2 regions of the Bradyrhizobium sp. Leo114 genome follow, and region 2 is predicted to be linked to the other one. Evidence: predicted binding sites of a transcription regulator. Region 2 holds the regulator's gene; the other holds the start of a gene.

Region 1 (3,411 bases), on a different contig from region 2:
TCTTCGTCGAGTCCCGCGACCGCAGGGGTCGGGCCGAGCCCAAGCCCGTCAAGCAGGTAACCCCGCTCCCACTCGTTGAAGACGCGCGTTTGGCGAAGCTTCCTGAGGTGGAAAAGCGGGTTGATGTTCGCATAGCCCCTTGAGATCAGCTCCAGCATCCGCATTTCCGTAGCACCCAGCCCGGTGGAAGCCGAGGGAAGCTCTTCGAGCAGATCAATCAGAGTTCGCCTGAGCATCGGCAGCGCACTCAAATCCTTGCCCAGGAGGTGAAAGCAAGGTTCTGACGTCGGCGCCCTATACGCCTGCCAGCTCATGCTTCCCGTTTCAAGCATTGCCCCGGTAACATCGACTTTGCGAACGTGCTGCGCGGCCGGCCCCTCGTGGTCCATCATGATCAGATCGAAGTCGACAATGCGCAACTTCAACTTGGCTGCTGTTTCCGGGTAGGAACGAAAGAAATCAAGCAGCAAGATCAGCTTCAACTGATCATCGGGCTCTGGATCAAACCATAGTTCGATAGTCTTGTATGGCTTGCAGAAGTCGACCAAGGCGAGGTCCTTGCGAGCTTCGCTGTCGTTGCGAAACTCGCCGACGAAGTCCGACCAATGAGATCCCGGACCGTGTTGCTCCGAACGCGCGGCGACATAGGTGGCGAGATCGTCGGGAGACGGCAAGCGCCCCCATACAAGACGAGTGGTGAAAGGAATGACAGCTTCAGCGAGGTCCATGCGCATGAGGCCGTAGCCGGACGAACTGGTCAGGATCAGGCGCTTCATGGCCCCCTCGGCAATCGCGCAAAAAACAAAACGGGCGCCGAAGACGTCGGCAACTCAACGTCCTCAGCGCCCGCTTCCCGCGAAGAAATCGGATATTTCGAAAAAACTTACTCTTCCGCCGGCTCCTCGCCGTCGGCGTCACGCTCGGGGGTGCCCGCGAGGATCTGCTCGGCGATCAGGCCGGAGTTCTGCCGGATCGCAAGCTCGATCTTGCTGGTGATATCGGGGTTGGAGCGGAGGAACGCCTTGGAGTTCTCGCGGCCCTGACCGAGCCGCTGGCTGTCATAGGAGAACCAGGCGCCGGACTTCTCGACGATGCCGGCCTTGACGCCGAGGTCGAGGATTTCGCCCATCTTGGAGACGCCTTCGCCATACATGATGTCGAACTCGACCTGCTTGAACGGCGGCGCCAGCTTGTTCTTCACCACCTTCACGCGCGTGGTGTTGCCGACCACCTCGTCGCGCTCCTTGATCGCGCCGATGCGGCGGATGTCGAGGCGAACGGAAGCGTAGAACTTCAGCGCATTGCCGCCGGTGGTCGTCTCGGGCGAGCCGTACATCACGCCGATCTTCATGCGGATCTGGTTGATGAAGATCACCATGGTGTTGGACTTGTTGATGGAGGCGGTGAGCTTGCGCAGCGCCTGGCTCATCAGGCGCGCCTGCAGGCCGGGCAGCGCATCGCCCATCTCGCCTTCGAGCTCGGCCTTGGGCACCAGCGCCGCCACCGAATCGACCACCAGCACATCGACCGCGCCCGAACGCACCAGCGTGTCGCAAATCTCCAGCGCCTGCTCGCCGGTATCCGGCTGCGAGATCAGAAGCTCGTCGATATTGACGCCGAGCTTACGCGCATAGACCGGGTCGAGCGCGTGTTCGGCGTCGATGAAGGCACAGATGCCGCCCTTCTTCTGCGCTTCCGCCACCGTGTGCAGCGCCAGCGTGGTCTTGCCCGACGACTCCGGCCCGTAGATCTCGACGATACGTCCCTTCGGCAAGCCGCCGACGCCAAGCGCGATGTCGAGCCCAAGCGACCCCGACGATACCGTCTCGATATCCATCGAGCGGTCGCTCTTGCCGAGCTTCATCACCGAGCCCTTGCCGAACTGGCGCTCGATCTGGGACAGCGCAGCAGACAGAGCTTTGGATTTATCCATAGAGGATCCTTCGACAATACGCAGCGTAGTGGCGGACATTGGATGTGCTCCTTATGACGGGGATTCGCTAGCGGGACAAACGGGGCGCGATTAAGAAATCGATGGTTTATTGCGTTGGAAATTCTGTACCACCTTTGTTCCATGTTCGCAATATGTTCTTTTTGCCCCCAGCCACTTCGAACCAAACCTGCACCGTCCGAGTTGCCCGTCCATCATCGGCAGCGGATCCGCCCCGTAGGCGTCGGTGGCTGAGAGACCAATCGCGCTCCCGCCTGCATAAATCTGAGGGAGCCCGAACATGATCGACTGGCGCACCCATATTTGCCGCCCGTCCCGGATACAGGACGATATCATCGCTACACGGTCGCGCGAGATCGTCGCCCAGTCCTTCGAACTCCTCGAACAAAGTGCAAAGCCTGACACGTTCCTGGGACGTCAAAGCTTTGAGCCGTTTCCGAGAGAGGGCGACAATCCGTAGTTCTCCGACCGAGAACGAAGTTCCTTTCGAGCTTAACGCAAGTTAGCGGGCATCCGGGTTTCCTTCCTTGCGAGGGAGCATCTCTTCCGTTCCGGAATTGTCTTTCAGACAGATCAGAACGGGAAATGCCATGAGGAACACGCTGCAAGACCCGCGCTACTGGCGAGAGCAAGCGGAGGAAACCCGTGCCAAAGCAGAGTCGTTTGCGTACCGTAGCTCGCGCGAAAGGCTGCTTAAGATCGCCGAAGAATATGAGCGGCTGGCTGTCTACGCCGAGCAATGGCAGTTGCAGCAATAAGGCCGCCATCCCGTCGAGTTGGTTGGGAAGAACTAGCAGTCGTGAACTCGACTGCGATCGATCAGGCGCTCGCGCAGAGCTCGTCGTGTGCCTTGCGAAGGTTCCTCGAACACGCGCTCCAGATCGACGCTTGCGCGCAATGGCTTGCTCGCGGCATCCGATCGCCGCCGACGGCAAGCAGTGGTGCGACAGCCCGCGCAGACCTGCAGTCCCATCGCCCAGCTACGATTGCTCCGCCCCGATGACAGCGATCGTCCGCGACTGAAACCCAATGTGGGCGAGCACCGGGTGTCCATGTACCGATCGAGCCCGCGCGGGCGCCGTAGTTCTCCGGACAAGAACAAAGTTCCATCAAAATGTTCGCGATTTGGTGCATCTGCCCGAGAACGCACGAGTTTTCGAACGGGCCTGCTTGACGGTATCCCTCCACACCTGACGGATCGCCGCGACCGTCACGTTTTCGAGATAGTTCCGTCACGCACCGCTTGAAGCAGTTTGATCAAACGCGTCGGGAACGGCGTGTCCAAGCGGAACTGCCAAACCCTGGGAAAAATATGCAGCCGCTGGAACGGTCGAATTCGATCGATGTTAACCTGCGTTAAACTCGGGGACGGCGATTGAGGTTTGGGAATACCGGGACTGGCGATCGGATCGCGCAAGGCTGCGGCAACTGCCCTTCGGCAGACTGCAAGGTGGCGCAAC
Region 2 (3,411 bases):
ATGCCCGCAGCGCGAGCGATCCTTCGCTCACGGAGGGCGTGTCCTGCGATGAGAGCGGCTGCGTGACCTCTGTGGCCGGTGGCGCGTTCATCGCGCTCACGCAGCGATCCGAGGCGCTCGCGGACGATTGCGAACGGGCGGTGCTGATCGTGACCGCACGGCCGGTGCCACAAGGCTGTGCGGCGGCGGTCATCGATGCCGAGCGCCTGCGGCGGCAGGGCGGGCTGGCGCTGCGGCGGAACCGGAACGGCTTCGTCATCGATGCGGTCAAGCCCGCCGGCCTCGACCGGCCGTGGTCGCCTGCGGTGTCAGGCGAAGGCGAACCCGAGACCACGATCCGGATCCAAGGGGCACCCGCGCCGCGCGCCATCGATGCGACCCCGTCCGAGTCCGACCTGCAGCCGGAAGACTGAGCGCTCCCGTCAATCTCCACCGGCGTTGGCCGGCAGCTCGAAGGCGCCGAGCCGAAATTCGTCGGGACCGCCCGAATGCGACGGCACTTGCACGAGCGTGAAGCTCGCATCCGGAAATCGCTCCCAGATCGCGAGATCTTCCGCTGCGACGGTGAGCCAGCCGAACCTGAACATGTATCGGCCGGGCTGGGCCACCCGTCCGGCTTTTTGCCATGTGATCTTGGTGACCACCGATCATGCCCCTTGCGAATAGTTCAACAAAACCACATCTGCCCCGGGATGGCCTCCGGGGCCGCTCGAATACTTTGCTTTTCACCCGCGGCAACGTCCCGCCGGCCGAGACCGGCGGCGCACGCTGCCCGAAGCTCTCAGCCGATGAACAGCGGGTTCGGCGCGGGGCGCTGGTCGACCGCCTTCGGTGCCGGCTCTGCAACATGATGCGTCACGGGCAATTGCAGCACGGTCGCCCGCTGCCCTTCGCAGAGCTGGGTCACCAGCACATGGCTGCCATCGGGGAAGTCGATCGCGTCGTGATGACGATCCCGAATATGCGCATCGATCTGGTTGAACTTGCCGACACGGAAGCCGGTCGTCTTGGTCCAGATCCAGCGATTGTCGTAGCGGACGTTATCGGCGAACGCGAGTTCGGTCCCGGGAAGCATGCAGACTGCGACCGTCGGATCGCTTTCCGAAGCGAAGCCGCGGGTCGAGGTACCGCGGAAGGTGGTGGTGATAAGCGTCTCTCCAACCTGGGCGGGACGCGTCGCCACGGCATGCAGGCTATAGTCACACATCGGATTGCTCCTCATTCGAGATAGCCGACCCGGCCTGGGAAGAGGCGCAGGCCTCTATCAGAGTGGACGATAACTTATAAGCCTCTGCTCCGTTCTTGGCATTTGTACGGCCCGCGCCCTCTAGCCGTTCACAAACACGATAGGAGGCGCTGCCGCACATCTCCTTGCACCGAGAGTGCCCCGGCGAACTTACCGGGGCTCTTATTCTAATCACTCTAAATCGTTCTTGTCAGTGTCCTTGAGGGCAGATCACCCACCAAAGTACCAGACGAGCTGCTGCGTCCTCGTCGGCTCAGTACTTGCGATAAAGCCCGATCAGCTTGCCCTGGATCCGCACCCGGTTCGGCGGCAGGATGCGGACTTCGTAGGCCGCATTGGCAGGCTCAAGCGCGATTGACGCGCCGCGGCGCCGGAAGCGCTTCAGCGTCGCTTCCTCCTCATCGATCAGCGCCACCACGATGTCGCCGGTGTTGGCGGTGTCGTTACGCTGGATCAGCGCCATGTCGCCGTCGAGGATGCCGGCCTCGACCATGGAATCGCCGCGCACCTCGAGCGCATAATGCTCGCCGGAGCCGAGCATGTCGGGCGGCACGCTGATGGTGTGGCTGCGGGTCTGCAGCGCCTCGATCGGCGTACCCGCCGCGATCCGGCCCATCACGGGAACGGCGACGGGACGGTTGCCATCGTCTTCGGCCACGGCCGCGCTGGTCGTGCGCTTGCCGAGCGTGCCCTCGATGACGCTCGGCGTGAAGCCGCGGCGGCCGTTGCCGGCGGCGGAGAGCTCAGGCAGTTTGATCACCTCGATCGCGCGGGCGCGGTTCGGCAGGCGGCGGATGAAGCCCCGTTCCTCCAGCGCCGTGATCAGGCGGTGGATGCCGGACTTCGAGCGCAGGTCGAGCGCGTCCTTCATCTCGTCGAAGGAAGGAGGCACGCCGGCCTCTTTCAGCCGTTCGTTGATGAAACGCAGAAGTTCATACTGTTTGCGCGTAAGCATCGCGAGCATTCCCCCGGTTGGTAGCGTCGTTCGATCCGAGACTTGAGAAGAGCTGATCTCGGGAGTCACGCACTCCCATTCGTAGACAGCGAGTTTCGAAACAAATCATGAACGGACACTATATGTTCGATATGTGTTCCGCAACCACTTAATTTCTGGTGAACGCGACCAGAGATGCTCCGGCAGGTGTTGGTCGCAGCGTCATTCAGGCAATCGGAGGATGTCGCAAGGCGCGCCTTTTGCTGCGGCCGGCGCGAATGGCGGACGGATCACAAGTGCCTGCGCCGCAGTGAGATTCCCAAGCAGCGAACTGTCCTGCTTGGTGACCGGCGTTGCGATCAGCGTGCCGTCGTCGCGCTCTTCGAGTAGCGCACGAAGATAATCTTCGCGCTGATCGTTGGCGGCGAGATCGCGGCCGAGCAGGGCGCTTTCCGTCACGTGATGAATCGCCGAGCGGCCGAGCAGGGCCCGAATCAACGGCACCAGGAACAGATAGGCGCAGACATAGGACGACACCGGATTGCCGGGCAGGCCGATCACTCGCATCGCGCCGAGCCGGCCATGCATCATCGGCTTGCCCGGCCGCATCGCGATCTTCCAGAACGCCATGGTCACGCCCTCGGCCTCAAGCGACGGCTTCACGAGGTCATGGTCGCCGACCGAGGCGCCGCCGGTGGTGATGAGGATGTCGGCGCCCGCGGCATGCGCGCGGCGTATGCCGTGGGTGGTGGCGGCAACCGTGTCGGCGGCGACCCCCAGATCGATCGCTTCAGCGCCTTCTGCACGCGCCATCGCCCGCAGCGCATAGCCGTTGGAATAGACGATCTGGCCTGGACCCGGAGAGGTGCCCGGCATCACGAGTTCGTCGCCGGTCGCGAGCACGGCGACCTTGGGTCGGCGCCGCACGGGGAGTTCCGGATAGTTCATCGACGCCGCCAGCGACAGCGCGCGGTCGGTCAGCCGGCTTCCGCGCCTCAGCAGCACGTCACCCTCGCGGAAATCGACGCCGGCGGGCCGGATATGCCGCCCGGCGACAGCGGCCTCGGTGATGGTGATGTGATCGCCATCGACCCGGGTGTCCTCCTGGATCACGACCGCATCGGCGCCGGCGGGAATGACGCCTCCGGTGAAGATCCGTGCCGCTTCCCGCGGACCAAGTTCCCGATCGAACGGCCGGCCCGCGGCGACTTCGCCGATCACCTTCAGCCGC

What was found. The regulator LexA, encoded in region 2, represses DNA repair genes until DNA is damaged. The targets are predictions, from matches to a motif close to TGTTCNNNNTGTGTTCNG.
Region 1: the regulator LexA is predicted to act here: its motif matches at 2,076-2,093, upstream of recA (recombinase RecA).

The regions. Positions count from the first base shown of each region.
Region 1 is NZ_JBUYEN020000011.1:81,642-85,052, forward strand. It holds gene ACZIRK_RS15590 (hypothetical protein) at 1-776, opposite strand, end outside; gene recA (recombinase RecA) at 884-1,972, opposite strand; gene ACZIRK_RS15600 (hypothetical protein) at 2,232-2,411, shown strand; gene ACZIRK_RS15605 (hypothetical protein) at 2,542-2,709, shown strand.
Region 2 is NZ_JBUYEN020000024.1:10,209-13,619, reverse strand. It holds gene ACZIRK_RS26585 (ComEC/Rec2 family competence protein) at 1-413, shown strand, start outside; gene ACZIRK_RS26580 (hypothetical protein) at 423-644, opposite strand; gene ACZIRK_RS26575 (hypothetical protein) at 782-1,207, opposite strand; gene lexA (transcriptional repressor LexA) at 1,500-2,201, opposite strand; gene ACZIRK_RS26565 (molybdopterin molybdotransferase MoeA) at 2,403-3,411, opposite strand, start outside.